One region of the Azospirillum sp. A23 genome, then DNA from elsewhere that is predicted to be linked to it. Evidence: predicted binding sites of a transcription regulator. Region 1 holds the regulator's gene; each other region holds the start of a gene.
What was found. The regulator PhoB, encoded in region 1, activates phosphate uptake and scavenging genes when phosphate is short. The targets are predictions, from matches to a motif close to TNTCATAAAACTGTCA.
Positions count from the first base shown of each region.

Region 2: the regulator PhoB is predicted to act here: its motif matches at 3,666-3,681, upstream of ABNQ40_RS21105 (Na/Pi cotransporter family protein).
Region 3: the regulator PhoB is predicted to act here: its motif matches at 6,092-6,107, upstream of pstS (phosphate ABC transporter substrate-binding protein PstS).
Region 4: the regulator PhoB is predicted to act here: its motif matches at 2,824-2,839, upstream of ugpB (sn-glycerol-3-phosphate ABC transporter substrate-binding protein UgpB).

Region 1 covers NZ_CP170667.1:2,639,614-2,647,259, forward strand. Annotated here, with positions in the region: gene ABNQ40_RS29915 (ABC transporter permease) at 1-2,081, shown strand, start outside; gene ABNQ40_RS29920 (Bax inhibitor-1/YccA family protein) at 2,228-2,953, shown strand; gene ABNQ40_RS29925 (S-adenosyl-l-methionine hydroxide adenosyltransferase family protein) at 3,050-3,778, opposite strand; gene phoB (phosphate regulon transcriptional regulator PhoB) at 3,851-4,555, opposite strand; gene pstB (phosphate ABC transporter ATP-binding protein PstB) at 4,673-5,503, opposite strand; gene pstA (phosphate ABC transporter permease PstA) at 5,509-6,834, opposite strand; gene pstC (phosphate ABC transporter permease subunit PstC) at 6,827-7,646, opposite strand, start outside.
Region 2 covers NZ_CP170667.1:781,356-789,001, forward strand. Annotated here, with positions in the region: gene ABNQ40_RS21090 (LysR family transcriptional regulator) at 1-275, opposite strand, end outside; gene ABNQ40_RS21095 (NUDIX hydrolase) at 398-865, shown strand; gene ABNQ40_RS21100 (EAL domain-containing protein) at 819-1,730, opposite strand; gene ABNQ40_RS21105 (Na/Pi cotransporter family protein) at 1,913-3,583, opposite strand; gene ychF (redox-regulated ATPase YchF) at 3,732-4,832, opposite strand; gene pth (aminoacyl-tRNA hydrolase) at 4,947-5,519, opposite strand; gene ABNQ40_RS21120 (50S ribosomal protein L25/general stress protein Ctc) at 5,615-6,211, opposite strand; gene ABNQ40_RS21125 (hypothetical protein) at 6,422-6,682, opposite strand; gene ABNQ40_RS21130 (S8 family peptidase) at 6,815-7,646, opposite strand, start outside.
Region 3 covers NZ_CP170668.1:330,878-338,523, reverse strand. Annotated here, with positions in the region: gene ABNQ40_RS31985 (TCR/Tet family MFS transporter) at 1-51, opposite strand, end outside; gene ABNQ40_RS31980 (ferric reductase-like transmembrane domain-containing protein) at 375-1,739, shown strand; partial or broken gene pstB (phosphate ABC transporter ATP-binding protein PstB) at 2,037-2,848, opposite strand; gene pstA (phosphate ABC transporter permease PstA) at 2,902-3,783, opposite strand; gene pstC (phosphate ABC transporter permease subunit PstC) at 3,789-4,772, opposite strand; gene pstS (phosphate ABC transporter substrate-binding protein PstS) at 4,881-5,948, opposite strand; gene ABNQ40_RS31955 (methyl-accepting chemotaxis protein) at 6,149-7,646, opposite strand, start outside.
Region 4 covers NZ_CP170667.1:2,012,714-2,020,359, forward strand. Annotated here, with positions in the region: gene ugpE (sn-glycerol-3-phosphate ABC transporter permease UgpE) at 1-271, opposite strand, end outside; gene ugpA (sn-glycerol-3-phosphate ABC transporter permease UgpA) at 268-1,152, opposite strand; gene ugpB (sn-glycerol-3-phosphate ABC transporter substrate-binding protein UgpB) at 1,230-2,585, opposite strand; gene ABNQ40_RS26850 (ATP-binding protein) at 2,894-4,513, opposite strand; gene ABNQ40_RS26855 (M48 family metallopeptidase) at 4,791-5,549, shown strand; gene ABNQ40_RS26860 (EAL domain-containing protein) at 5,596-7,646, opposite strand, start outside.

The DNA of each region.
Region 1 (7,646 bases):
TCGACCGGCTGGGGGTGAAGCCCGGCGACACCATCCATGTCGGCGAGGGCGCCTACCGCGTCGCCGCCGTGCTGGACCGCGAGCCGGACCGCGCCTCCTCCAACGCCTTCTCGCTCGGGCCGCGGCTGTTGGTGGCGCTGCCGTCGCTGACGAACACCGGGTTGCTGCAACCCGGTAGCCTCACCTGGTGGAGCGCCAAGGTGGCGCTGCCCCCGGAAACCGACCTCAAGGCGTGGCAGGAGGGCTTGCGTGCCCGCTTCCCCGATGCGCCGTGGCGGATGCGCGACTACACCAACGCCTCGCCGCAGATCGAACGCTTCATCGACCGCATGACGCTGTTCCTGACCCTGGTCGGGCTGACCGCGCTGCTGGTCGGCGGCGTCGGGGTCGGCAATGCGGTGCGCAGCCATCTCGATTCGCGCGCCCGCACCATCGCCATGATGAAGTGCATCGGCGCGCCCGGCGCCTTGGTCTTCCAGCTCTATCTGGCGCAGATCCTGACGCTGGCGCTGCTGGGCATCGTCATCGGGCTGGCGCTGGGGGCCGTGGCGCCGCTGGCGCTGGGCCGGCTGCTCGACGGCGTGCTGCCGGTGTCGGCCCACATCGGCGTCTATCCCGGCGCCCTGGCGCTCGCCGCCCTCTATGGCGTGCTGACGGCGCTGACCTTCTCGCTGTGGCCGCTGGGCCGGGCGCGCGAGGTGCCGGCCGGCGCCCTGTTCCGCGACGTGATCGCCCCGGCCGGTGGACGGCCACGCACGCCCTACACCGTCGCGATGATCGTGTCGGCCCTGGCGCTCGCCGGGCTGGCGGTTCTGACCGCCCACAACAAGATCTTCGCCCTGTGGTTCGTCGGCGGCTCCATCGCCACCTTCATCGCCTTCCGCGCCGCCGCCGCCCTGGTCACCTGGGGAGCGGCGCGGGTAGGGCGGGTCCGGCGTCCGGGCCTGCGTCTGGCGCTCGCCAACCTGCACCGGCCGGGCAACCCGACGGCGGCGGTGGTGCTGTCGCTGGGTCTCGGCCTGACGGTGCTGGTCGCCATCGCGCTGATCCAGGGCAACTTCGCCCGCCGGGTGTCGGAGACCATCCCGCAGGACGCCCCTGCCTTCTTCTTCGTCGACATCCAGCGCGACCAGTTCGATCCCTTGCGCGACCTCGTCACCGCCGTCCCCGGCACCAGCGCCTTCGAGGCGGTGCCGAGCCTGCGCGGCCGGATCGAGCGGGTGAACGGCGTGGACGCCGAAAAGGCGCTGGTCAAGCCGGAACAGGCCTGGATCCTGGCCGGCGACCGCGGCATCACCTATTCGGCGACGCTGCCGAAGCATTCCACCGTCACCGCCGGGTCCTGGTGGCCGACCGACTATGCCGGGCCGCCGCTGATCTCCATCCACCAGAGCGTCGCCGAGGCCTTCGGCATCGGTCCCGGCGCCACCATGACCGTCAACATCCTGGGCCGCAGCTTCGAGACGAAGGTCGCCAACGTGCGCTCCGCCGATTTCAGCAGCATGGCGATCAACTTCACCATGGTCTTCGCCCCCGGCACGCTGGAAGGGGCGCCGCAGACCTGGGTCGCCACCGTCCGCGCCACGCGGGACGCCGAAACGCAGGTGCAGCGCGCGGTGCTGCAACGCTTCCCCAACATCACCATGGTGCGGGTGAAGGACGCGCTCGACACCGTGGCGGAGATGCTGGGTCACATCGGCACCGCGGTGCGCATCGTCGCCGGCATCACGCTGGCGGCCGGCACGCTGGTGCTGGCGGGTGCGGTCGCCGCAGGCCATCGCCGCCGGGTCAATGACGCGGTGGTGCTGAAGGTGCTGGGCGCCACGCGCGGCGACATTCTGCGCGCCTTCCTGCTGGAATACGGGCTGCTGGGACTGCTGACCGCGGTCATCGCCGGCATCATCGGCACGCTGACCGCCTGGGCGGTGCTGAAGTTCCTGATGCATTGGGAATGGAGCTTCCTGCCGTCGGCTGTCTTCACCACCGCTTTGCTGAGCACGGCGATCACGCTGGCTTTCGGGTTCTATGGTACTTGGCGGGCTCTGGGCCAGCCTTCGGCGCCATTGCTTCGGAACGAGTGACTCCCGTATGATGAAGCCGCAGGAAAAACGAATCGTGAAAGCTTTTTCATCTGGAAAAAGCGCCGCCGATTCCTATTGAACCGCCTGGCGGACTCGCCAATATGTCCTGCGACGGGATCACCCAATTCCACCGAGGAAACCAAACCATGGCAGACCCGACCTATAACCGCTTCGCGACCGCAGGCCGCGCGACAGATCGGGGATACTTCGACGAAGGCCTGCGCCAGCACATGCTGCGCGTGTACAACTACATGGGTGCCGGCCTGATCCTGACGGGTCTGGTCGCCGCGCTCGTGTCGTCCAGCCCGGCCATGATGGCCACGATCTTCGGCACGCCGCTGAAGTGGGTGGTGATGCTGGCGCCGCTGGCCTTCGTCATGGTGCTGTCCTTCGGCATCCAGCGCCTGTCCTTCGCATCGGCACAGATGATCTTCTGGGCCTATTGCGGCGCGATGGGCCTGTCGATGTCGGCCATCTTCCTGGTCTTCACCGGGGCGTCGATCGCGCTGACCTTCTTCGTCACCGCGGCGACCTTCCTGGCGATGAGCCTCTACGGCTACACCACGAAGGCCGACCTGTCGAAGATGGGCTCGTTCCTGATGATGGGCGTCATCGGTCTGGTGATCGCCGGCCTGGCGAACATCTTCTTCCAGTCGCCGGCCCTGCACTTCGCGATCTCCGCCATCGGCGTGCTGATCTTCACCGGCCTGACCGCCTATGACACCCAGTCGATCAAGGAAAGCTACGCCGAGGGCTACGATCACGAGAGCACCGGCAAGCTGGCCCTGATGGGCGCCCTGACGCTGTACCTGGACTTCATCAACCTGTTCCAGTTCCTGCTGCAGTTCCTGGGCCAGCGCAACAACGACTGAACCCCGGACATCTAACCCGAGACGCCCGATCGGACAAGCACCTGATCGACGCAGCAGCCGCCCGGAAGCACCCGCTTCCGGGCGGTTTTCTTTTGGTCAGGTTTCCACCGTCACCGCATCGCCGACCTTGAGACCGAGCAGTTGGTCGGCCCGCCCGCGGTTGACGGCGATCTCCGCCAACCCGTTGGAGTTTTCGTACCACAGCGGCTGCCCCGGCCCGACGGCGCCGAAGGTGCGGGCACGGGTGACGCGGGCGCCGCCGGCGGTCAGCACCGCGTCGGCGGGCAGGGCGGATGCCCGCATGCCGGTCATGGCGTTGCCGTAGACATCGACATAGACGATGCGCGGCAGCTCGTCCGGCCAGTCCGGGCGGCCGAGGACGGCGGGATCGAGCGGGCTGCGCGCCACGGCCTGCCCGGTGGCAAGGCTGGCGGCCACGGGGGCGAACAGGTCGCGGCCGTGGAAGCTGGCGGACAGCCGGTCCGGGATCCAGTCGATTGTCCAAGCGTTTAGCGACGTTGCGCGGCGGGCGAGCAAAGCGAACAGCCCATTGTCCGGCCCGACGAACCAGCGTCCGTCGGCCTCCACCATCACCGGCCTCCGGTCGGTGCCGACGCCGGGATCGACGACGCAGAGAAAGACGCTGCCGGCGGGGAAGGCCGGGGCGTAGGCCGCCAACAGATAGGCAGACAGCTGCGGGTCGAAGGCGGGAGCGTCGGCGAACAGGTCGATGACCGGCACGCCGGGCGCCTGTTGCGCCAACACCGCCTTCATCTGGCCGGTGTAGGGACCGGAAAGCCCGAAATCGGTGAAGAGCAGGATCATCGGGGGCATGGGGGCAGTCTCACCAAGGCTGCGGTGGTTCTGCCCCCATCCTACCCCCATCCTATCCTGGGCTCACACCGACTTGGTATCCAGCGCGTAGCCGGCCGACCGCACGGTGCGGATCAGGTCCAGCTCGTCCTCTTCGTTCATCGCCTTGCGCAGGCGGCGGATGTGTACGTCGACCGTACGCGGCTCGACGTACACGTCGTGGCCCCACACCAGATCGAGCAGCTGTTCGCGCGAGAAGACACGGCCGGCATGCTGCATGAAATGGCGCAGCAGGCGGAATTCGGTCGGGCCGAGGTGTACGTCCCGGCCGTTGCGGCGGACGCGGTGGGCGGCCAGATCCATCGTCACGTCGGCGAAGGTCAGCACCTCGTCCGTCATGCCGGGCGATGCGCGGCGCAGCACGGCGCGCATGCGGGCGACCAGCTCGGTCGGGGAAAAGGGCTTGGTGATGTAGTCGTCGGCACCGGAATTCAGGCCGCGCACACGGTCGCCTTCCTCGCCGCGGGCGGTCAGCATGATGATCGGGATGTCGCGGGTCTTGGCGTTGCGGCGCAGCTGGCGGCAGACCTCCAGCCCGCTCATCAGCGGCAGCATCCAGTCCAGCAGCACGATGTGCGGCGTCTGTTCGCCGGCGGCCAGCAGGGCCTCCTCGCCGTCGCTGGCGGTGGCGACGCGGAAGCCTTCCTTTTCCAGGTTGTACTTCAGCAGCGTCAGGATGTCGGCCTCGTCCTCGACGATCAGGACGAGCGGCTTCAGGGCCGCGTTCATGGTGGCTCCGTTCACAGCGCGCGTCTCGACGTTAACCGGCATGGCACAGCCTTTTCAACAAAGGAGGGAAGAGGGGCGGGCATCGGGAAAGACAGGGGGCAAGTCCAGGGCGGGGGCTCAGCCATAGCGGCCGGTGATGTAGCCCTGGGTGCGCTCGTCGCGCGGGTTGGTGAAGATTTCCTCTGTGTCGTCGCACTCCACCATCTCGCCCAGATGGAAGAAGGCGGTGCGCTGCGACACGCGGGCGGCCTGCTGCATGTTGTGGGTGACGATGACGATGGTGTAGTTGGCCCGCAGCTCGTCGATCAGCTCCTCGATGTGGGCGGTCGCGATGGGGTCGAGCGCCGAGCAGGGCTCGTCCATCAGGATCACCTCGGGGCTGACGGCAATGGCGCGGGCGATGCACAGCCGCTGCTGCTGGCCGCCGGACAGGCTGGTGCCCGGTTCGCGCAGCCGGTCCTTCACCTCCGCCCACAGGCCGGCGCGCTTCAGCGAGGTCTGCACCACCTCGTCCAGCTCGTCGCGGCCGGAAGCCAGGCCATGGATGCGCGGGCCGTAGGCGACGTTGTCGTAGATCGACTTCGGGAAGGGGTTCGGCTTCTGGAACACCATGCCGACGCGGGCGCGCAGCTGCACCGCATCGACCGCCTTGCCGTAGACATCCTCGCCGTCGAGCGCGATCTGCCCTTCGACCCGGCAGCCCTCGATGGTGTCGTTCATCCGGTTCAGGCAGCGCAGGAAGGTCGACTTGCCGCAGCCGGACGGGCCGATCAGCGCCAGCACCCGGTTTTCCCGGATGTCGAGGTCGATGCCCTTCAACGCCTGCTTGGCGCCGTAGAACACCTTCACCCCGCGGGCGGTCATCTTGTTGGGCAGCGCTGCGCCGGAACGCTGGCCCGGACGGTCGTCGGCGCGGGGCCGCAGCTTCAGCGGGCTCGGAATGCTCATGACGCTCACCACCGTCTCTCGAAAATCTTGCGCAGGATCACGGCCGCGCCGTTCAGCAGGATCAGGACGCCGAGCAGGATCAGGATCGCCGCCGAGGTGCGCTCGGTGAAGGCCCGCTCCGGGCTGTCGGCCCACATGTAGATCTGCACCGGCAACACCGTGGCGCTGTCGGTCAGCCCATGCGGGATGTCGACGATGAAGGCGACCATGCCGATCATCAGCAGCGGCGCCGTCTCGCCCAGCGCGCGGGCCATGCCGATGATGGTGCCGGTCAGGATGCCGGGCATCGCCAGCGGCAGCACATGGTGCAGCACCGTCTGCAGGGGCGAGGCGCCGATGCCCAGCGCCGCCTGACGAATCGACGGCGGCACCGCCTTCAGCGCGACGCGGGACGCGATGATGATGACCGGCAGCGTCATCAGCGCCATCACCAGCCCGCCGACCAGCGGGGCGGAGCGCGGCATGCCGAAGAATCCCAGGAACACCGCGAGGCCGAGCAGGCCGAAGATGATCGACGGCACCGCGGCGAGGTTGTTGATGTTCACCTCGATCAGGTCGGTCCAGCGGTTCTTCGGCGCGAACTCCTCCAGATAGACCGCGGCGGCGATGCCGGTCGGCACCGACAGCGCCATGGTCACCAGCAGGGTCAGCAGCGAGCCGGCGATGGCGCCGCCGATGCCGGCCTGTTCCGGCTCGCGGCTGTCGCCGGCGGTGAACAGGGTGGTGTTGAAGCCCTGCGCCAGCGCACCCGACGCCAGCAGCGCGTCGGCGGCGGCGATCCTGGCGTCGCCGATCCCGCGCTCGCTTTCCGGCAGGTCGCGGCGGTAGGCGCCCTTCACCAGCTGGTCGATCTGGTCGTCGGCGCGGACCCAGACGGTCTGCGTCGTGCCGGCCAGCGCCGGATTCTTCGCCACCATCGCCTCCAGCTCGTAGGGGGCGCCCGACGACAGCAGGTCGTTCAGCACGCGTTTGCCGGCACGGTCGGTCACCTGCGGGAACTGGGCGTAGAGCGCCCGGCGCAGCGGGGCGGTGTAGTTGCGGTCGGCGACCTCCGCCGGGTCGAGCGTCACCTCCAGCCGGATGCGCGCTTCCCAAAAGGCACTGGCGCCCTTGGCGACGATGGAGCCCAGCAGCAGCACCAGGATCAGCGCCGCCAGCGCCACCGCGGCGGCGCCGGCCAGCCGGAAGCGGCGCTCCGCCGCATGGCGGGCACGCAGACGTCGGGCGAAGGCCTCGCTGCGCAGGCGCGACTTCGGCGCAGTGGAGTGGCCAGGGGAGGAGGCGGGGGAGGGCGTCACGGCCGCCGCGTCCCGCTCGACGAGGTCAGTCATATTTTTCCCGATAGGTCCGGACCACCCGCAGGGCGACCATGTTGAGGCAGAGCGTGACGAGGAACAGCACGAGACCGAGACCGAAGGCCGACAGCGTCTTCGGGCTGTCGAACTCCTGGTCGCCGACCAGCAGCGTGGCGATCTGGGTGGTGACGGTGGTGACCGCCTGCAACGGGTTGGCGGTCATGTTGGCGGTCAGGCCCGACGCCATGGTGACGATCATCGTCTCGCCGATGGCGCGGCTGACCGCCAGCATCACCGCGGCGACGATGCCCGGCAGCGCCGCCGGCAGGACCACCTGCCTGATGGTTTCCGACTTGGTGGCGCCGAGGCCGTAGGAGCCGTCGCGCAAGGATTGCGGCACCGCGTTGATGACGTCGTCCGACAGCGAGCTGACGAAGGGGATGATCATCACCCCCATGACGATGCCGGCGGCCAGAGCCGATTCCGAACTGACGTCCAGCCCCAGCGCCTCGCCGACCGAGCGGACGAAGGGCGCCATCGTCAGCGCGGCGAAGAAGCCGTAGACCACGGTCGGGATGCCGGCCAGGATCTCCAAAGCCGGCTTCAGCCAGGTGCGCACGCCGCGACCGGCATATTCCGACATGTAGATCGCCGCCATCAGCCCGACCGGCACCGCCACCAGCATGGCGATCACCGTGATCAGCAACGTGCCGGCGAACAGCGGGATCGCGCCGAAGGAGCCGCTGGAGCCGACCTGATCGGCCCGCATCGCCATCTGCGGGCTCCAATGGGTGCCGAACAGGAAGTCGAGCGGCGAGACGACGCTGAAGAAGCGCAGCGCCTCGAAC
Region 2 (7,646 bases), 910 kb from region 1:
AGCAGCCCGCGCGGTTCGGCCGACCCGGCGAAAGCGTCGGCGAAGTCGCTGGCCGCCGCCAGGATGCGCCTTGCATGGGCCAGCGCCAGTTCGCCGTCGCGGGTCAAGGCCAGCGGCTTGGTCTGCCGGTCGAACAGCACGACGCCAAGCTCTGCCTCCAGCCGCTGGATCAGCCGCGACACGGCGGACTGCGTCAGCCCCAGCCGATTGCCGGCCTCCTGCACCGACTGCGCATCGGCAACGGCGATGAAGGTGCGGATCTCGTTGAGCTTCATGGGGCGGCCATACGGTCGGGTGGGGTGTACACCGGCAGGACGCGGCACTGCGTCTTCGCGACTGGTGTACCAGTGTCGGACCGCGCTACCCTTCGGGTCAAGACATCGATAGGGAGCCGTTCATGTCCGCCACTCTGCCCGACCGTTCCAGCCGCGAATATCCCGACCGCCCCTGGGTCGGCGTCGGGGCCGTCGTCTGGCGCGGCGACAAGGTGTTGCTGATCCGGCGGGGCAAGGCGCCGCGGATGGGGCAATGGAGCCTGCCGGGCGGAGCCCAGTCGGTCGGTGAGACGGTGTTCGAGACCGCGGTGCGCGAGGTGCGGGAGGAGACCGGGCTGGAGGTGGTGCCGACCGGGATCGTCACCGTGGTGGACGCCATCACCCCCGATGCCGAGGGGCGCGTCCACTACCATTACACACTCGTCGAGGTGGCGGCGGAGAGTGCGGAGGGCGAGCCGCTCTGCGCCGACGATGCGCTGGAGGCCTGCTGGGCGACCGCCGATGAGGCCGGCGAACTGACGGAGTGGGACGAAACCCGCCGGGTCATCCTGATGTCTGCTGCCCAGCGGCAGAGCCCCCCGACCCGATAGGCGGCAGGATCGCGCTGCGCTCGGCCAGGAAATCATCCACCCCGTCGGCGGTCAGCGGGCGCGACAGCCAATAGCCCTGCAAAACATCGCAGCGGTAGGCTTGCAGGTAGAGCCGCTGCTCCGGCGTCTCCACCCCCTCAGCCACCACGCCCAATTCCAGCGCGTGGGCCAGCGCCACCACCGCCTGGACGATGGCGGCGGCGTCACGGTCCTCCACCATCGCCTGGACGAACTGCTTGTCGATCTTCAGCGCCTCCACCGGCACCCGGCGCAGGGTCGCCAGCGAAGACCAGCCGGTGCCGAAATCGTCCAGCACCAGTCTGATCCCGGCGCCCCGCAACCGCAGCAGCGCCTCGCGCGCCTCGGCGGTCTGGCTGAACATGCTGGTTTCGGTCAGCTCCAGCTTCAGGTTGGCGGCGGGCAGGCCGGTCTCCGCCAGGATGCCCAGCACCTTGAGCACCAGTCCCGGATCGTCGAGCTGCCGCGCCGACAGGTTGACCGACACCGGAATGTCGGGATAGCCGGCGCGCAGCCAGCCGGTCGCCGCGACACAGGCCGTCCGCAGGGTCCATTCGCCGAGCAGGTGGATCGCCTCCCCCTGCTCGGCCATCGGCACGAAGACATCGGGGGGCAGCATGGTGCCGTCGGACAGGCGCCAGCGCGACAGCGCCTCGAACCCGGTCAGGCGGTTGGTGACGACATCGGCCTGGGGCTGGAAGACCAGGGACAGTTCCTGCCGGTCGATGGCGTCGCGCACCCGCGCGGCGAATCCGGCGTCGGATATCCCCTGTGTGCCGGGTCCGTTCGCGGGTCCGTTCGACGTCGCGTGCGTGTTCGCCACCGTCCGCTCCCTCTCGACAACCATTCCTTGGCTCTTCAAAACCCCTTGGGGTTCGCTGCCATAACAACCACAGGAGGGGTTTGTTAACTATGTCGCGAAAGAGCTTGACGAATTTTATATGGTTACGAAAGTGTTAACGTTGCTGCGCTGGTGACAAGAAAAGGTCGAAGCTCAGGCGGCGCAGCTATTCTATGGGACGTGAACACTTACGCCCGGGCTGCTCCCCTTTTGAGGCGACTGGGCAGCAGCTCACCCGATTGATCGAGCACTGGATAGGCGGCGGCAACCAGATGGGCGTTGATCCGGCGCAGGTCGCGCAGGATGTCGAGGTGGAGCGCGCTGGTCTCCACGCTTTCCTTGCGGCCGGCGCGCAGGCGGGCGAAATGCGCCTCGGTGGCGCTGGTCTCCAGATCGCGGATTACCTCCTTTTCATGGATCAGAGCGCGGGCGGAGCGGACGTCGCGCGACACGAAGACGGCGGCGGCCAGCCGCTGGGTTTCGCTCAGCCGTTCCAGCATGCCGGCGATCTCGCCGGCCCCCTCGGTGGAGAAGCGCAGCTTGCGGCGGATTTTCTTCGAGGCCGTCTCCATCAGATTGCAGTCGACGATGTCGCCGACATGCTCGAGGTTGATGGTGAAGGTCAGCACGTCCGACATCCGGCTGGCGTCGCTTTCGTCCAGATCCTCGACATTGATCTGGGTGAGGTAGCCTTTGATAGCCTCGTGCAGCCGGTCCAGCACATCGTCCATCCGGCGGATTTCCTGAACCCGCTTGCGGTCGTCGGTCTGGATCACGTCCAAGGCCCCACGCAGCATGCCATCCACCGTGTCGGCCATGCGCAGCGCCTCGCGCGAGGCATTGGCGATGGCGAGGTGGGGGATGCGCAGCGCGCTGCGGTCGAGATAGAGCGGCATCGCCGGGTCGGCGACCGCCACCCGCTCCGGGAGAATCCGGGTCAGGATCCTCGCGAACCAGGGCAGCGGGCCGATGAACAGCCCGGCCATCGCCAGATTGAAGGCGAGGTGGAAGTTGGCGGCGAGCCGCGTGGCGTCCGGCGACACCGCCTGCAGGCCGGCGGTGATCGGCCCCAGCAGCGGCACGACGATGAGGCAGCCGACAAGGCGGTTGATCAGGTTGCCGACCGGCAGCCGCCGGGCCGCCGGGTTGCGGCCGTCGCCGCCCGGCCCCTCGATCACCGGATTGACGGCGCTTCCCAGATTGGCGCCGGCCACCATGGCGATTGCGGCTTCCGGACCGATCACCCCGCCGCCGGCCAGCGAGGCGATCAGCAGGATGGCGGCGACGCTGGAATGGGCGGCCCAGGACAGCAGTGCCGCCAGCATCACCGCCACCACCGGATCGGCGGTCAGCATCGCCAGCATCCGCCGCAGCATCGGCGCATTCTCCGCCGGGGCGATGGTCGCCAGCAGAAGGTGCAGCGACAGCAGCATCAGGCCGAGCCCGATGGCGACCCGGCCCAGGTCACGGCTGCGCGTCCGCGCCCCGCGGCGGAAGGCGATGAAGCCGCCGAGCAGCAGGACCGGCGCCACATGGGCGACGTCGAAGGCGAGAATCTGGACGATCAGGGTGGAGCCGACATTGGCCCCCAGCATCACCGCCAGCGCCGGCATCAGCGACACCAGCCCGGTGGCGGTGAAGCCGGTCGCCATCAGGCCGGTGGCGGTGCTGCTTTGCAGCAGCATGGTGATGCCCATGCCGGACAGGAAGGCGGTCCAGCGGTTGCGCAGACCGGCCCCGAGGATGCGGCGCAGGTCGCCGCCCAGCGCGCGGGTCAGCCCGCTCTGCACCATGTGCAGCCCCCACAGGAGCAGCACGACATTTCCGGCGAGTTCCAGCAGCACCCGTGTCGCCTGCATCGCACCCCCTCTGTCGGATCGGGGATGCGGTCAGGCGGCACCCCTAACTGAAGGGTAGGGTGCGCGGATTGTTACGACAATATGACAGTTGGGTGACAGCGTAGGGGGAAGGGGGCCATGAAGCCTCCGTCCCCCGGGTCGGCATGCGTCAGACGTTGAAGCGGAAGTGGAAGATGTCGCCGTCCTGGACGACATATTCCTTGCCTTCCTGGCGCATCTTGCCGGCGTCCTTCGCTCCCTGCTCGCCACCGAGGGTGACGTAGCTGGTGTAGTCGATGGTTTCGGCGCGGATGAAGCCGCGTTCGAAATCGGTGTGGATGACGCCGGCGGCTTCCGGGGCCTTGGCGTGGCGGCGCACGGTCCAGGCCCGCGTCTCCTTCGGACCGACGGTGAAGAAGGTGATCAGGTCCAGGAGCTTGAAGCCGGCGCGGATCAGCTTGTTCAGGCCGGTTTCCTCCAGCCCCATCGACTCAAGGAACTCCGCCTTCTCGGCGGGATCGGACAGCTGGGCGACCTCGGACTCGATGGCGGCGGAGATGACGACGACCTCGGCATTTTCGGCCTTGGCCTTCTCGGCGACCTTGGCCGAGAAGCTGTTGCCGGTGGCGGCGGACGCCTCTTCCACGTTGCAGACATAGAGCACCGGCTTGGACGTCAGCAGCATGAACTGCTTGAACACCGGCTTCTCTTCCTCGGACACCTCGACCACGCGGGCGGGCTTGCCGTCCTGCAGCACCTTCAGGGCGCGCTCCATCAGGTCGGCCTTGATCTTGCTGTCCTTGTCGCCGCCCTTGGCCTTCTTCTGCAGGCTGGTCAGCTGGCGCTCAAGGCTTTCCATGTCGGCGAGCATCAGCTCGGTCTCGACCACCTCGGCATCGCGCAGCGGATCGACATTGCCCTCGACATGGGTGATGTCGTCGTCCTCGAAGCAGCGCAGCACATGGACGATGGCGTCCACCTCGCGGATGTTGGCGAGGAACTGGTTGCCCAGCCCTTCACCCTTCGACGCGCCGCGGATCAGGCCGGCGATGTCCACGAACTCCAACTGGGTCGGGACGACCTTCTGCGATTTGGCGATCTCGGCCAGCTTGTCCTGCCGCGGGTCGGGGACGCTGACGCGGCCGACGTTCGGCTCCTTGGTGCAGAAGGGGAAATTCGCCGCCTCGGCCGCCTGGGTGGCGGTCAGGGCGTTGAAAAGGGTCGACTTGCCGACGTTCGGCAGGCCGACGATGCCGCAATTGAAGCCCATGGGTGGGTGCTCGCCGTCGGAAATGCTGGAATTGACGCGCTTTATCCTACGATGGGGACCAAAGCGCAAACGCGAAGTGGGGGAATGCCGGAACCGGCAAGGCCCGGCTGGGGCCTATCTGCCCTGCGTCGCCACCGTCACCTTGTTCATGAACAGCTCCGGCTGGCCGTCCACGATCAGTGGCAGATTGTCGGAGACGGCGTCGAGCAGCGGGTCGATCCAGCTCTGGTCGGCCTTGGCGAAGTCGTGCAGCACATAGCCGCTGACCAGATCCTTGTTGCCGGGATGGCCGATGCCGAGCCGGACGCGCCAGTAGTCCTTGCCGATATGCGCGTCGATGGAGCGCAGGCCGTTGTGGCCGCCATGGCCGCCGCCCTTCTTCACCCGGATCTTGCCGGGGGGCAGGTCCAGCTCGTCATGGATGACGACGACGTTCTCGGGCTTCAGCTTGTAGAACTGGAGGGCGGCCACCACCGACTGGCCGGACAGGTTCATGAAGGTGGCGGGCTCCAGCGCCAGCACCTTGTCGCCGGCGACGGTGCCCTCGGCGGTCTGGCCCTGGAACCGCTTCTTCCACGGGGTGAAGCGGTGGCGCTGGGCGATGGTCTCCACCGCCATGAAGCCGATGTTGTGGCGGTTGCGGGCATACTCGTTGCCGGGGTTGCCCAATCCGACCAGAAGCAGCATGTCCCTCACCCTTTATTCGGAACCCAGGCTCCACAAACGAAGCGGGGGGCCGAAGCCCCCCACCGTAACCATCTTCGAAGAACGGACGCTCCCGATCAGGCAGCGGCGCCCTCTTCCGACTTGAGGCCCGACGGCGCAACGATGGTCGCGATGGTGAAATCGCGGTCGGTGATCGTCGAGGTCACACCCTCCGGCAGCTTGACCGCGGAGATGTGGATCGAGTCGCCAACGTCGAAGCCTTCGCACGAGATGGTGATGTGCTCGGGGATGCTGTCGGCCGGGCAGCTCAGCTCCAGCTCGTGACGGACGATGTTCAGCACACCACCGCGCTTCAGGCCGGCCGACTTGTCCTGGTCGGCGAACTCGACCGGAACCTGCACGTTGATGCGGGTGTCGGACGAAACGCGCAGGAAGTCGACATGCAGCGGGACGTCGGTCACCGGGTGGAACTGCACGTCGCGCGGCAGGACGCGGTGGGCAGAGCCGTCGACGGTGACGTCGAACAGGTGCGTGAAGAAGCCCGGCTGATGCAGGACGCGGGTGAACTCGAACTTCTCGAGCGAGATGGTGACAGGAGCCTGCTTACCACCGTAGATGACGGCCGGAATACGGCCGTCACGGCGGGTCTGGCGGGCGGTCCCCTTGCCGGCCCGTTCGCGCGTCTCAGCGCCGAGCGGAATGATCTTGGTCATGACGATGCTCCAAAACGAAAAGGGCGCCGGCCTCCAGGGGTGCCGACGCGTGCGCGGCGTGCATACGGCAAATGGCGAGGCACGTCAAGGTCCGCTCGGAATGGAACATTTGAAACATCGCGCCGCCGGCTGTTCACTGTTCCATCCCCACACCCTTCCCATCCGTCGCCGCCAGTCTGCCACGGCGGGGCGGAGCGGGTGAAATTATCGTCAAGAAGACTGGAGCGGGCGCGACAGGGCGATGGAGCGTACGGCCGGATCGGCCTCCAGCCCGGCAAGGTCGGCCGCGGCGATTTCGGCGGTGACGATGCCCGGCGCGATCGGCCTGCCGCAGGACAGGCAGTCGGGTGCGGCGGTGCCCGCATGCAGGCGGACGATCACGGCGACACGCTGGGCATCGTCCAGCGGCTGGGCCAGCATCGACGGGGAGGGGCTTTCCAGCTTCCTGAGCGAGGCGAGGTCAATCGGCATGCCGGCCATCCATAGGGAAGGGGCGAAGGGCGACGGGGAAAAATCTGCCCTCCGCGTCCGGGCGATGATGAGCCCCACCCCCCGTCAAGGCAAGCACGCGGCGATGGCGGCCCATCGTCACATTTTGACGGTTCAGACCTTGGCCTGGCCCCCGCCCTGGGCGGCATGCCATTCGTCGAAGTCCGGGTTGCGGGCGGAGTCGTAGTCCAACTCCTCCAGGATGGCCGCGGCCGACGCCCGTCCGTGACCGTGCTGCGGATCCCAGTCCGCTCCGTCGGGCGGATCGCGGCGGACCATGCGGATCAGGCGCTCGCGCAGCGCCGCATTGTCCATCGGCAGGCCCTTGCGGATCGACCGGGCATAGATCAGCGCGATCAGTCCGGTCACCGCCGGGGCGGCCATGCTGGTTCCGTACTTCTCGACCACGCCGGTCACCGTCCGCGACCACGCCGCCTTGACGCGGTGTCCGGGGGCGGAGAGGTCCGGCTTCCGCCGCCCGTCGCGGGTCGGGCCGGCGCTGGAGAAGAAGGAGATCGGCGTGCCGTCGGAATGGGCATCGTGGGAGCCGACAATGATCGTCGAATGGCCGGTGGAGATCGAGCCCAGCATATGGGAGGCGACCGGCTGGAGGAACTGCGCCTGACCGGCGTCCAGCCGCTCGATCCAGGCATGATAGTCGACGGGGCCGTCGTCCAGCGCCCGGAGCCGGATGGTCCATTCCCCCTTCGGCGCCCCCATGGCGATCCAGATGCCGATCACATTGTCGTGGTTGTTGGGGTCGTCCAGCCGGTTGACGATGAACACCGCCGGCGGTTTGCCCGGAACGCCGTAGGGCAGCGAGCCGTTCGGATCGACCGTGCCGATCTCGGTGCCGTCGGGGGCGACCAGCGTCACCGACAGGCGCCGCCGGCCGGGATACCACAGCTCCACCTCGCCGCCGGCAGACGTGGTCTCGTAGCCGGCG
Region 3 (7,646 bases), on a different replicon from region 1:
GGTGACGAGAATGAAGGCTATCGCGGCCTTGCGCGGACGAACGGACGACATGGAAAACCTTTGGAATCAAAAGATGTAAGCGCCCAAAAGGGGCGCGGGCGTGCCCCGGCCGGAATCGGCGGGCCGGACGGCATCGCGAAGTTGGGGCGGATCATAGGCTGCATGTGGCCTGTTGTGAAGCGAAATATTTCCGATAGCGGATATGTTTTGCCGGATGAGCGTGCGCCCCTGTTCATCATGAGCCACGACGGACTCCGCACCTGCTCCGGCTGCGGATGGCTGCATTTCATGAAATCGGCTTGTTCGCCGTTGCCATCGGCAAAATCATTCATGCACTGCCGCTTCCTCGGCGGCACAGCAGGAGGAAGGTCGCCATGCAGAGGATCAAGCTTTCCTTTTGGGGGCTTCTGGCGCTGTTGAGCGTGCTGTGGCTCGCCGCCGACCCCTCGATCCTGCAATGGACCGGCTACTTCGCGTTCCGCGCCGCCATGGTCCAGCACAGCGGCGTGATCGCCATGGGCTGCATGAGTGTCGCCATGATCCTGGCTTTGCGCCCACGCTGGCCCGAAACATGGTTCGGCGGCCTGGACAAGATGTACCGCCTGCACAAATGGCTGGGCATCGGTGCCCTCGCATTCGCGGTCGTCCATTGGCTTTGGGCACAGGGAACGAAATGGGCGGTGGGTTGGGGCTGGCTGGACCGGCCGCGGCGCGGTCCGCGTGCAGCGCTGGGTGCGGCATCGGGTGCAACGCCGGACAACCCGGTCGCCCAAACATTCGTCGACCTGCGCGGCACCGCTGAAGCTGTCGGCGAATGGGCATTCTATGCTTTCCTGCTGCTGATCGTGCTCGCACTGATCAAGAGCTTCCCGTACCGGCTGTTCCTTCGGATGCACCGGCTGCTGCCGATCGCCTATATGGTGCTGGTCTTCCACACCGTCATCCTCACCAAGTTCGCTTACTGGACCGCGCCCATCGGCTGGGTTCTCGGGGGGTTGCTCGTCAGCGGCACATGGGCCGCCATCCTCTCCCTGCTGGGCCGCGTCGGTGCCGGCCGGCGGATTCCGGGCACCATCTGCGCCGTCCACGCCTATCCGGGCCTGCGCGTGCTGGAGGCGGAAATCGACGTGCCGCAGGGATGGCCCGGTCACAAGGCGGGCCAGTTCGCCTTCGCCATGTCGGACGCCGCGGAGGGCGCGCATCCCTATACCATCGCCTCCGCGTGGAACGAGGCCGAGCACCGCATCGTCTTCGTCATCAAGGAACTGGGGGACCATACGCGGCGCTTGCGGAACACGCTGCAGGTCGGCCAGACGGTGACGGTCGAAGGGCCGTACGGCTGTTTCACCTTCGACGACGAATGCCCTCACCGAATCTGGGTGGGCGGCGGCATCGGCGTGACGCCCTTCATCGCCCGCATGAAGTATCTGGCGATGCATCCGGAGCGGCCTCGGCAAGCCATCCACTTTTTCCACACCACACGCGATTATGACGAGGACGCCATCGCCAAGCTGACCGCCGACGCCGCTGCCGCGGGCGTGTGCCTGCACCTGCTGGTCGATGGCCGCGATGGCCAACTGACCGGGGAGCGTATCCGCGCAGCCGTGCCGGGATGGTGCAACGCCAGCATCTGGTTCTGCGGCCCGACAGGATTCGGGCAAGCGCTGCGGCAGGATTTTGCGACCCAGGGAATGCCGGTGGAACAGCGCTTCCACCAGGAGCTCTTCGAAATGCGATGAGCGTCGCTGCGGAGGCGGAGGGCGTCATCCCCGTCGTCGAACACTTGAAGAAATCGGGGAATCGGCGGCAGGAGTTAACCGGAAGACCGACACTTCTATGTTGCGAGGGACTGACAGTTTAGCTTTGCGCCTACAGGCTAGGCACACATAAGAATGATTATGGAAAATTACCGAAGACCAGAGAAGCCTCCACTGCTTCATAGCCTGCCGAATCCAGGTCGAGGGAAAAACAAAAAGCTCCTGTCACCGGATGGTGGCAGGAGCTTTTCGCGTTTGCCGAACACGGCGCCGATGGCGTCAGCCGAAACGGCCGGTGATGTATTCGGAGGTCTTTTCCTTGGTCGGGTTGGTGAAATCTCTTCCGTGTTCCCGAACTCGATCAGTTCGCCCAGATACATGAAGGCGGTGAAGTTGGAGATGCGGGCCGCCTGCTGCATGTTGTGGGTCACGATGGCGATGCAGTAGTCGGAGCGCAGCTCGTCGATCAGCTCCTCGCACTTGGCGGTGGAGATCGGATCGAGCGCCGAGGTCGGCTCGTCCAGCAGCAGGACCGACGGCTTCACCGCGATGGCGCGGGCGATGCACAGGCGCTGCTGCTGGCCGCCGGACAGGCTCATGCCGTTCTGGCGCAGCTTGTCCTTCACCTCGTCCCACAACGCAGCGCGGCGCAGCGAGAATTCAATCCGCTCGTCCATGTCGGCGCGGGACAGCTTCTCGTACAGCTTCACGCCGAAGGCGATGTTGTCGTAGATCGACATCGGGAACGGCGTCGGCTTCTGGAACACCATGCCGACGCGGGCGCGCAGCAGGTTCAGGTCCTGCTTGGGCGACAGGATATTGACGCCGTCCAGCATGACCTCGCCGGTGGCGACCTGCTTGGGGTAGAGGTCGTACATCCGGTTCAGGATGCGCAGCAGGGTCGACTTGCCGCAGCCCGACGGGCCGATGAAGGCGGTGACCTGACGGTCGTAGAGCGGCAGCGAGATGCTCTTCAGCGCGCGATAGCCGTCATAGAAGAAGTCCAGGTTGCGGACGCTGATCTTCTCGGGCAGGCCGGCACCGGCGATTGCGCGTTCGGCGACGGTCCCGGCGAGCATGCCCGGAGGCATCTGGTGGCTGCCGTGGGCGGGGCTGTTGGCGTCCATGTGGGTCATCGTCATGGTTACTTTCTCGTCGTGCCGAGACCGGCCAGCAGCCGGGCGCCGATGTTGAGGAGCAGGATGGCGACCGTGATCAGCAGCGCGCCGCCCCAGGCCAGCTGGCGCCAGTCCTCATAGGGCGACATCGCGTACTGGAAGATGACCACCGGCAGGTTGGCCATCGGCGCGTTCATATCCGCGCTCCAGAACTGGTTGTTCAGGGCGGTGAACAGCAGCGGTGCGGTTTCGCCGCTGATGCGGGCGACGGCCAGCAGCATGCCGGTGATCATGCCGTTGCGGGCGGCACGGTAGGCGACCATCGTGATCACCTTCCATTGCGGAGCACCGAGCGCGGCGGCGGCCTCGCGCAGGCTGTTGGGCACCAGCTTCAGCATGTCCTCGGTCGTGCGGACGACGACCGGGATCACCAGCACCGCCAGGGCCATGGCGCCCGCCCAGGCCGAGAAATGGCCCATGCGGACGACCAGCACCTCGTAGACGAACAGGCCGACCATGATCGACGGCGCGCTCAGCAGCACGTCGTTGATGAAGCGCACCACCTCGGCCAGCTTCGTGTTGCGGCCGAACTCGGCCAGGTAGGTTCCGGCCATGACGCCGACCGGGGTGCCGACCGCGGTGGCGACCGCGGTCATGACGACGCTGCCGAAGATGGCGTTCAGCAGGCCGCCCTCGCCGCCCGGCGGCGGGGTGTTCTCGGTGAACAGGCTGAGGTTGATGGCCGACAGCCCGTTGTAGAGAAGCGTCCACAGGATGGCGACCAACCAGAACAGGCCGAAGCCAGCGGCTCCCAGCGCCAGGGTCAGCGCCAGCTTGTTGGCGATGCGCCGGCGGTGATAGAGCCCGCCGATGGGCGTCGCCAGCGTCGCGGAATTGGACATCGTCATGGGCCTCAGACTCCGGCCTTGCGCTGGAGGCGGAGCAGCATCAGCTTCGCGATCGACAGCACGGTGAAGGTGATCAGGAACAGGATCAGGCCGAGCGCCACCAGCGAGGAGGTGTAGACGTCGCCCACCGCCTCGGTGAACTCGTTGGCGATGGAGGCCGAGATCGTCGTGCCCGGCGCCATGATCGAGGAGCTGATGCGGTGCGCGTTGCCGATGACGAAGGTCACCGCCATCGTCTCGCCGAGCGCACGGCCCAGGCCCAGCATCACGCCGCCGACGACGCCGGTGCGGGTGTAGGGGAGCACCACGTTCCACACCACCTCCCAGGTGGTGGCGCCCAGCCCGTAGGCGGATTCACGCACCATCGGCGGCACCGTCTCGAAGACGTCGCGGGTGATGGAGGTGATGAAGGGCAGAACCATGATGCCCAGGATCAGGCCGGCGGTCAGGATGCCGATGCCGTAGGGCGGGCCCATGAACAGGTTGCCGATGCCGGGGATCTGGCCCAGCGTATTGATCAGGAAGGGCTGGATGGTCGACTGCATGAAGGGGGCGAAGACGAACAGGCCCCAGATGCCGTAGATGATGCTGGGGATGCCGGCGAGCAGCTCGATGGCGACGCCGAGCGGGCGCTTCAGCCAGGCGGGGCACATCTCGGTGATGAACAGGGCGATGCCGAAGCTGACGGGAATGCCGACAGCCATGGCGATGACCGACGTTATCAGCGTGCCGTAAATGGGGGCGAGAGCGCCGAATTCCTCCGACACCGGGTTCCAGACTTCGGTTGCGACGAAACCGAAGCCGAACGCGCGGATTGCCGGCAGCGCGCCGTCGATCAGGGAAACCGTGACGCCGCCCAGAATCAGCAGGACGAGCAGCGCGAATGCGAGGGTGGCGTTGCGGAAAGCCGCATCCTGCAGGCGCTGGCGGCGGGCCCGTCGGGCGGTGGAAGCGTGTGCGTCGGTCAAGGTCAGCGCGATCTCGGTCATGGCCGCTCCGTGAGGCGTGCGGAAGGGACGGCGCAATTTCCATCCTCTCCGGCGATCATGCCCTCGGGCGGGCCGGCCGGCGGCCCGCCCGAGGTCGGTTGGCCGTCGTTACTTGGCCGACGCGGTCCAGACCGGCTTGCCGTCGGCCTGGATGGTCTGCGACCAGGTCTTCTGGACCAGCGACACCACGGCTTCCGGCATCGGGACATAGTCCAGATCGGTGGCCATCTTGCCGCCGTTCTTGTAGGCCCAGTCGAAGAACTTCAGCGCTTCGGCCGAAGACGCCACGTCCTGCGGGGTCTTGTACATCAGGATGAAGCTGGCGCCGGTGATCGGCCAGCTGTCAGCACCCGGCTCGTCGGTCAGCAGGACGTAGTAGCCCTTGGCATTGGCCCAGTCGGCGTTGGCGGCGGCAGCCTGGAAGGCCTCGATCTTCGGAGAGACGGTCTTGCCGTCCTTGTTCTGCAGGTCGAGGTGGGTGATGTTGTTCTGCTTGGCGTAGGCGTATTCGACGTAGCCGATCGAGCCGTCCGTCTGCTTGACCATGTTGGCCACGCCTTCGTTGCCCTTGGCGCCGATGCCGGCTGGCCACTGGACGGAGGTGTTGGCGCCGATCTGGGTCTTGAACTTCGGGCTGGTCTTCGACAGGTAGTCGGTGAACAGGAAGTTGGTGCCCGACCCGTCAGAGCGGTAGACCGGGGCGATGGCGGTGTTCGGCAGGTTGACGTTGGGGTTCAGCGCCTTGATCTGCGCATCGTTCCACTTGGTGATCTCGCCCATGTAGATGTTGGCGAGAACGGTGCCCGACAGCTTGACCTCGCCGGCCTTGATGCCCTTCAGGTTCACGACCGGAACCACGCCGCCCATGATCATCGGGAACTGGATCAGACCGGCCTGCTCCAGCTCTTCCGGCTTCAGCGGCATGTCCGACGCGCCGAAGGTGACCGTCTTGGCCTTGATCTGCTTGATGCCGCCGCCCGAACCGATCGACTGGTAGTTCAGGCCCGTGCCCGTCTCCTTCTTGTAGGCGTCGGCCCACTTGGCATAGATCGGGTACGGGAAGGTGGCGCCGGCGCCGGAGATGTCGGCGGCCGAGGCGACCGACAGCGGGGCGACCGACACGGACAGAGCGGCCAGGGCACCGAAGGCGGCGCAGCGAACGAACGCCGAGGTCATGGTTTTCACGGCTAAACTCCCGATAGGTTTGGACGGTTTGGTTGGGTTTTTCGGAAAAGCCCGGCCTTGGCCGGATGTCGTAACCCGCCTTCTTCGTCGCGGTGACCATAGCCGCCGCCGGTGACGGGTTTGTTTTGTTTACGTGTCAGTTTTATGAAACCGACCCGTTCGTGACCGGGAACGCGAAGTCCTGGTGAGGCTCATCGCGCGGCCCGGATTTCCTGGAGGAACAGATGCACGGCGGAGCCGAGGCTGGTCGCCTCGTGCGACAGGCCTTCCGCCACCAGCAGCACATCGCCGGCTTGGGCGCGCACCTTGGCCGCGGCCTCCGACAGGCCGGCGACATGGTCCGACGCCGCCTGGGTGCCGACCGCCACGCGGTGGGAGCTGTCGACGATGCTCGACGTGATGGTCGCCTGCTCCTCCACCGCCGCGGCGATGGCCGAAGCGTTGGATTCGATGCGCTGGACGCTGCCGGCCATGGCCGCCACCACCTCCGCCGTCTCGCGGCTGGCCGCCTGGGTCGCGGCGATCTGGCGGGCGATCTCGGCGGTGGCCTGGGCGGTCTGGCCGGCAAGGGCCTTCACCTCTCCGGCGACCACGGCGAAGCCGCGGCCCATCTCCCCTGCCCTCGCCGCCTCGATGGTGGCGTTCAGCGCCAGCAGGTTGGTCTGGCCGGCGATCTCGTCGATCAGACCGACGACGGTGCCGATCTCGCCCGCCGTGCTCGACAGGTCGGCGACGGTGGCCTTCACCTGCTCCGCGCCTGCGGCGGTGTCGCCGATGATGCGGGCCGATTTGCCGGTGCGCTTGCTGATCTCGGCGATGGACTGGGAGATTTCCGAGGCGGCGGTCGCCACCTGCTGGATCCCCGCCGCCATCTCGCCGGACAGCTGCATCGCGGCATCGGCGCGGTCGTTGGCGTTGGCGGCGATGTCGGTCAGCGAGCGGGCGCGGGCGGCCATCCGGCGCGCGGCCTCGGCCAGCGTTTCGACGCTGCTCAGCACGTTGCGCTCGAACTGGTCGGCGATCTCCAGCATGCTGGTGCGGCGGGCCGACGCGGCGTTGCGGCGCTCGATCTCCACCTTCTCGTGCGCCTCTTCCATGGCGCGGGCGTTGGCGATGAAGACGAACAGCGCGCGGGCCATGTCAGTGATCTCGTCATTGCCGTCGGCCTTCTGCTCCACCGTCAGGTCGCCGTCGGCAACCCGGCGCATGGCATCGGCGAGCGTCTCCATCCGGCCGACGACGCGGCGGCCGACATAGAGCGAGACGATCAGACCGGCCAGCAGCACGCCGGCAGTCGCCAGCAGGATTTGAACCTGATTGGTGCGCTCCAGCGCCTCGTGGGCGGCGGCGGCCCCGTCGGCGGTCGCCCTTTCCGCAGCCTGGACCAGCCCGTCGACCATGGCGGTCAGGGCGGCGCCGGTGCTGCGGTTGCTGTCGATCAGCGTGGCATTCTCGGCATAGGCCGCCAGTTCGCCGGCCCGCAGCGCCAGGATGCCGTCGTTGCCGAAGCCGAGTTCCAGCAGCCGGTCCGCCAGCCGGCGCACCTCGGCCCCCAGATCGTCCCCGGAAGCGGTCAGGGTGCCGCGGATCGTTGCAGCCAGCGGGTCCAGCGTGCGGCGGGCGGCAGCCAGACGGGCCGGCGTCTCGGCGTTGCCGGCTTCCGCCAGCTTGCCGGCCAGCAGGTTGGCG
Region 4 (7,646 bases), 630 kb from region 1:
CGACCGCGATGGACAGCGCCATCACCAGGCTGTTCAGCATCATGGTGCGGACGGGCGTGTACATGGCGCGGTCGCCGGCCTCGCCCACCCAGGCCTGGGCATAGTTGGTCGCCCCCTGCCCGCCCGGCCACAGCGGCAGGCCGCCGCGGCCGATGGTGCCGGAATCCCAGGTGGAACCGATCAGCGTCACATAGATCGGATAGGCGAAGATCAGAACGCCGACGATCAGGACGATGTGCGGCAGCAGATCGATGAAACGGGTCGGCTTCATGAGTAGTGGACCTTGCGCTCGACGAAGCGGAACTGCACCGCGGTCAGCGCGATGACGATCACCATCAGGATCACCGACTGGGCCGACGACCCGCCGAGGTCGTTGTTGACGACGCCGTCCTGATAGACGCGGAAGATCAGCGTCTCCGTCGCCTTGCCCGGCCCGCCCTGGGTCAGGGCATGGATGGTGCCGAAGGTTTCGAAGAAGGCGTAGACCATGTCGACCACCAGCAGGAAGAAGGTGGTCGGCGACAGCAGCGGGAAGGTGATGGTCCAGAACCGCCGCACCGGACCGGCGCCGTCGATGCTGGCCGCCTCCATCACCGAGCGCGGGATCGCCTGCAATCCGGCCAGGAAGAAGATGAAGTTGTAGGACACCTGCTTCCAGCTGGCGGCCATGATCACCATCGTCAGCGCCTGCCCGCCGTTCAGCCGGTAATCCCAATCATAGCCCAGCGCCCGCAACGCCCGGCCGAAGGACCCGATGTCGGGGTTGAAGATGAACATCCACAGCACCGCCGCGACGGCCGGGGCCAGCGCGTAGGGCCAGATCAGCATCGTCTTGTAGGCCCGCGCGCCCTTGATCTTCGAATCGGCCAGCACCGCCAGCAGCAGCGCCAGCCCCATCGCCAGCACGGTCACCGCCAGACTGAAGACGACCGTGACCTTCAGCGTGTCGAGATAGTTCGGGTCGCCCAGCACATTGGTGAAGTTCTCGAACCAGACGAACTCGCTGCGGATGCCGAAGGCGTCCTGCAGATGCACCGACTGCCAGATCGCGTTGGCTGCCGGCCAGATGAAGAACACCAGCGTCACGGCCACCTGCGGCGCCAGCAGCAGGTAGGGCAACAGCCGGTTGTCGAAGGTGACGCGACGCTGCAAAGGATGGTCTTTCGTGAATGGTAAACAGTGCGATCCTTCCCCGGCCACTGGACAGGGGAAGGATGTTGCAGACGGGATCAGCCCTTGTTGGCGCGCTCGAAGTTGCGCAGCACGGTGTTGCCGCGCTTGATCGAGGCGTCGAGAGTCTGCTTGGCGTCCTGCTGGCCCTGGAAGGCCTTCTCAAGCTCTTCCTGGATGATGTTGCGGATTTCCGGCAGGTTGCCCAGGCGCAGGCCCATGCTGTTCTCGGTGGTCGGCGTCCGGGTCAGCTGGGCGGCCGGCACGTCGGCGCCGGGGTTCTTCTCGTAATAGCCCTGCGCCTTGGCGAGTTCGAAGCCCTTCATCGTCACCGGGACGTAGCCGGTGTCCATGTGCCACTTGGCATCGACCTCGGGCCGGGCGAGGTAGGTGAAGAACTGCGACACCGCCTTGTATTCGGCCGGCGTGCGCTTGGGCGAGGTCATCACCCAGAAGGCGGCGCCACCGATGATGCTGTTCTTCGGCCCGTCCTTGGCGAATTCCGGCCAGTAAGGCAGCGGAGCGGCACCCCAGGCGAAGGTCGCCTCCTTCAGGATGCGGCTGCGCAGGCCCGACGAGGCGTGGATCATCGCGCATTCGCCCGACGGGAACAGGGCGTCGGGCTTGTTGTCGCGGCCGCCATACTTGAACAGGCCGTCCTTCTGCATGTCGATCAGCGTCTGGACATGCTTGACGTAGAGCGGGGCGTCGATCTTCAGCTCGGCGTTCAGGCCGCCGAAGCCGTTGGCCTGGCTGGCGAAAGGTGTGTTGTGAATAGCGCCCAGCTGTTCGAACTGCGCCCACACCGGCCAGGCGGTGGTCAGCGGGCAGGTGGAGCCGGACGCCTTCAGCTTCTTCGTCGCCTCGATCATCTCCGGCCAGGTCGCCGGCGGCTTGTTGGGATCGAGGCCGGCCTTCTGGAAGGCGTCCTTGTTGTAGAACATGATGGTGCTGGAGCTGTTGAACGGCAGCGCCATCATCTTCCCGTCCTTGGACGAGTAGTAACCCTTCACCGCCGGGATGTAGGCGTCGGCGTCGAAGGACGCGCCCGTCTCCTGCATCAGCTGGTAGACCGGCTTCACCGCCGGACCGGCGGCCATCATGGTGGCGGTCCCGACCTCGAACATCTGCACGATGTGCGGCGCGTTGCCGGCGCGGAAGGCGGCGATGGCCGCCTGCATCGTCTCCGGATAGCTGCCCTTGTAGGAGGCGTTGACCTGGACCGCCTGCTGGCTGTCGTTGAAGTCCTTGGCGATCTGCTCCAGCTGGCCGCCCAGCGGCTGCGGCAGGCCGTGCCAGAAATCGATCACGGTCTTCTGCTGCGCGAGAGCCGAGCCCGGCAGTGCGGCGGCGAACAGCAGGGCGGAGGTAGCGGCGGCGCCCGACAGGAGGGCAAGCTTGCGGCGGGTCAACATGCGGTGGGTCTCCCTATCCCGGTATGGTTCGCGGTTGTCATGAGGGCAACGGGTTGCCGTCCCGCGACGCTTTCGTGAAGTTTTGGTGGCAATCGCAGAGGCCGCTGCACACGCCAATGTGCGCGAGGTTGTGTGCGATTGCGAAAAAGACCGGCAGCGCGATGATCGCTTTCGAAACTGTTTGGTTGCTCTAACCGTCACACTGCGCACGCATACGCGGGTCTGTCAAGACGCCGCATTACAGTTTTATGACGTGAAACTCGCAGCGATGGAATGTTGCAGAGCGAAAACGCGCAAGCGCGGAACGGCTAACGTTGACAGACGGCATCCGGCCGGCGGACAGACGGCAGGGAACCGGCCCGTCCGGCCATCAGGCTGCGGCTCAACAGGCGGCGCAGAGCGGTCGGATCGCAGGGTTTATGGACCAGGGGAAAGCCGCTGCGGTCGACGCTGCGCAGCCGGTCGGGATCGGTGTCGCCGGTGACGATGACGCCCGGCACCCGCCGGCCGCAGCGGGCACGGACCGCCTGGATGGCGTCGATGCCGGTCTCCGGCCCCGACAGGCGCAGGTCGGACAGAACGAGGTCGGGCGCCGCCGCACCGCCCTCCAGCCCGGCGCAGGCTTCGTCGATGCCGCGGGCGGGGATGACCGCATAGCCCCAGCCGCGCAGCAGCAATCCGATCCCCTCAAGCTGCACCGCATCGTCCTCGATCACCAGCACCGTGCCGGTTTCCATGGGTGTGGCAGCGGCGAAGGACGACTGGCCGGCCGTCGGCTCCGGCTCGCTGTCGCCGGAGTCGTCGCCCGAGCGGTCGCCGTCATTGCCGGCCAGCGGCACCTCCACCGCGAAGACGGAGCCCTTGCCGAGCCTGGAGCGCACCGTCACCGGATGCCCCAGCACCTGCCCCAGCCGCCGCACGATGGCGAGGCCGAGGCCCAGCCCCTGCTTGCGGTCGCGCCCCGGATTGCCGAGCTGTTGGAAATCCTCGAAGATCACGGCATGGTTGGACGGGTCGATGCCGACACCGGTGTCCCACACCTCGATGCGCAGGAACTCGCCGCGCCGCCGCGCCGCCAGCAGGACCCCGCCCTTCAGCGTGTAGCGCAGGGCGTTGGCCATGATCGGCCGCAGCATCCGCTCCATCAGCGCCGGGTCGCTGGTGATGTCGGCGTCGAACGGGTGGATGTTGAGGCGCAGGCCCTTCGTCTCCGCCTCCGGGCCGAACTCCTCCAGCATCTTGGCGAACAGCTCGTCGACCGGGAAGGTCTGCGGCTTGGCGGTGACCAGCCCGGCCTCCAGCGCCGAGACCTCCAGCAGGGCGCGCAGCAGCGCCTCGCCGCCGAGGATCGCCTGCTCCAGCTTGTTCGCCAGCTCGATGGAGGCCGGATCGGTCAGCCGGCCGCTCAGCAGATGGTGGAACAGGTGCATCGCCTGGAAAGGCTGGCGCAGATCGTGGCTGGCCGCCGACAGGAACTTGCCCTTGGCGGTGCGGGCGCGCTCGGCATCGGCGCGGGCCTGTGCCGCCTCCGCCCTGGCTTCCGCCAAGGCGGCGGCCCCGGCATCGGCACCGGCACCGGCAAGGAGAGCCACCGCGCCGGTGCGGCCATCGGCGTCCGTGACGGGCGTCAACGCCAGCGTGGCAGAAAAGCCGGGGAGCGGTCCGGTGGTGGAGGCAGGCGTGCCGGTCGCCATCACCCGCCGCCGCAACCCGTCGATCCCTTCGGCCGTTTCGGCCGGCAGCCCGGCCTCCGCCAGCGTCAGCCCTTCCACCCTGCCCGGCGCATGGCCGATCAGGGCGGCGAAGGCGGGATTCGCCACCAGCACGCGCCCGTCCTCGCCAAGCAGGGCCTGGGGAGAACCGTTGGCCGACAGCAGGGCGTCCAGCCAATCCTCACGTGTCGGAGTTTTTCCAGGGATGAGGGGCATGGCATGTACTCGGCAATGCTAAGGGGCAAGGCTAAGGGGGCGATCATCAGCAAACGAACATGTGAACCGGCGGCAAATGGGAGGTCTACAGACCACCGCGTTACCTCTGCTTTATCTTGTGCCCCGATCGATCGTGTCAAATGTGACCTCAGTCGACCCCATAGGCCGGGATCGTTCGAAAGCCCTAATGCTTTAAGCCGAAACTGGACCGCGGCACCATTCCGACAAAGGGCGGAGGATGCTTCCGCAGCCGGCGCCGGCCGCGCTATAAGACGGCATGGTGCAACGCCTCCCCGCCCTTCTGCGTCGCCGCAAGCGACCCGCCGCCCGGCCTCCCCAGCCGCCCCGCGCGCTGGAGATATCCGGCCTGCCGATTCCGCTGGAGCTGCGGGAAAGCGCGCGCGCGACCCGCATGACCCTGCGGGTCGATGCCGGGCGCGGGCTGGTCCAGGTGGTGGTGCCGGTCGGTGTGTCGGAAACCGATGCCCGCCAGTTCGTCGGCCGGCATGACGGCTGGCTGCGGGCGCGGCTGGCGGCGATGCCGCCGTCCCTGCCTTTCGCCGACGGCGCCAGCGTGCCCTATCTCGGCATCGAGCATGTCATCCGCCACGACCCTGCCATGCGCGGCCCGACGCGGATCGAGGACGGCGCCCTGCTGGTCGGCGGCCAGCCGGACCATGTCGCCCGCCGCATCCGCGATTTCCTGACCGCGGAGGCCAAGCGCGAGTTGGCGACCCGTGCCCGGCTGAAGGCCGCGGCCATCGGCGCCCGCGTGGCGGCGGTCACGATCCGCGACACCAAAAGCCGTTGGGGCAGCTGTTCGTCCACCGGCCGGCTGTCCTTCTCCTGGCGGCTGATCCTGACGCCGGAGCCGGTACTGGATTATGTGGTCGGGCACGAGGTGGCCCATCTGCGCGAGATGAACCACTCACCGCGCTTCTGGGCGCTGTGCGCCAGCCTGACGGACGGCAGCGGCGTGGACTGGCCGCGGGCCTGGCTGAAGGCGAACGGCACGCGGCTGCTGCGGTACGGGTGACGCCCGCCACCCGATCCAACGCCCAGCCCAACGCCTGGCCCAGCGCCTAACCCACCGGTTCGGCCACCCGCGGCTCGGCTGCGGCGGCATCGCGCCGGACGAACTCCAGGAAATCTTCGTAGGGCATCGGACGGCCGAGCAGATAACCCTGGCACTGGTCGCAGCCCATCTCGGCGAGGCAGCCATACTGCTCCTCCGTCTCCACCCCTTCGGCCAGCGTCTGCATGCGCAAGCTGCGCGCCATGCCGATGATCGCCTCGGCGATGGCGCCGCTGTCCGGGTTGCCGGCGCGCAGGCCACTGACGAAGCTGCGGTCGATCTTCAGCTTGTCGACGCGGAAGCGCTTCAGATAGGCCAGCGAGGAATAGCCGGTGCCGAAATCGTCGATGGCGACCGGCACGCCCAACTCGCGCAGCCGGGAGAAGGTTTCCGACACCACATCGGACTCGTCCATCAGGACGCTTTCCGTCACCTCCAGTTCCAGGGCCGAGGGCGGGATGCCGTAGGCCGACAGCCAGCCGGCCACCCGCTCCGCCAGTCCCGGACGGCGCACCTGCACCGCCGACAGGTTGACGGCGATCAGCAGATCGTGGTGACGCAGCAGTTCGGCCGCGCGGCGGCAGGCCTCGCCCAGCACCCAATCGCCCAGTGGCAGGATCAGGCCGGTATCCTCGGCCACCGGAATGAACTGGCCGGGCATGATCAGCGTGCCGTCAGGCTGGCGCCAGCGCACCAGCGCCTCCGCCCCGATCAGCCGGCGGCCGTCCATGGAGAACTGCGGCTGGAAATGCAGCTCCAGCTCGTTGTTGGCGAGCGCCCGGCGCAGGTTGCTTTCGGTCCACATCCGGTCGGAGGCACGGCGGTTCAGCTCCGGCGTGAAGAACTGGTAGGTGGCGCGCCCGGCCTCCTTCGCGGCATACATCGCCATGTCGGCGCTTTTCAGCAGCCCGTCGATGTCGGTGCCGTCGTCGGGGTAGATGGCGATGCCGATGGAGGGCGTGACCAGCAACTCGTGCCCATCGATCAGATAGGGTTCCGACAAAGCGTGCAGAACCTTGCGCGCGACGATGCCGGCAGCGTCGGGGCCGTCCATGTCGCTGATCAGGATGATGAACTCGTCGCCGCCCTGGCGGCTGACGGTGTCGCTCGCCCGCACGGTGGCGGTCAGCCGCCCGGCCACCTCGCGCAGCAGATCGTCGCCGACCTGATGGCCCAGGCTGTCGTTGATCGTCTTGAAGCGGTCGAGATCGACGAACAGCAGCCCGACCCTGGTGCCGTGGCGCCCGGCGGCCAGCATGGCCCGCTCCAGCCGGTCGCGCAGCAGGAAGCGGTTGGGCAGGTCGGTCAGGAAATCGAACTGCGCCAGATGGCGGATACGCTCCTCCTGCGCGCGGATCGCGGTGATGTCGCTGAAGGCGGCGATGTAGTTGGCGACGGCGCCATCCTCGTTGCGGACCAGCTTGACGCTCAGCCACTCCGGAAACACCTCGCCGTTCTTGCGGGTGCTCCAGATCTCGCCGGCCCAATGGCCGCTCTCGCGCAGCTGAACCCACAAATCTTCGTAGAAGCCCGACGGGTTGCGGTCCGAGCGCAGGAAGTCGGGACCGCGGCCCAGAACCTCGTCGCGATCATAGCCGGTGATGCGGGAGAAGGCGTCGTTGGCGGCGACGATCTCCAGATCTTCGTTGGCGACGAACATGCCCTCCGCCGCGTTGTCGAACACCTTGGCCGACAGGCGCAGCTGCCATTCCGCCCGTTTGCGCTCGCTGATGTCGCGGGCGATGGCCGAGTAATAGACGTCGCCCTCGTAGGTGATGCGGCTGGCGGTGACCTCCAGTTCCAGCGTGCGGCCGTCGGCGGTGCGGTAGGCGGTCTCGTAATGGCTGGCCGCATCCTCGCCCTCGGCGGCGAAGCGCTTCAGCAGGTCGGCCTGCCCCATCACGAGGTCTTCCAGCGTCCCGCCCAGGGCCTGGCAGCCGAAGGGATTGATGTAGGCGATGCGCAGGCCGGCGTCGGCGAGCACGACGATCTCCGACACATGGTCGATGAAGAAGTTGGCGAGATACAGCTGGCGCGCCCGTTCGCGCAGCATGCTGT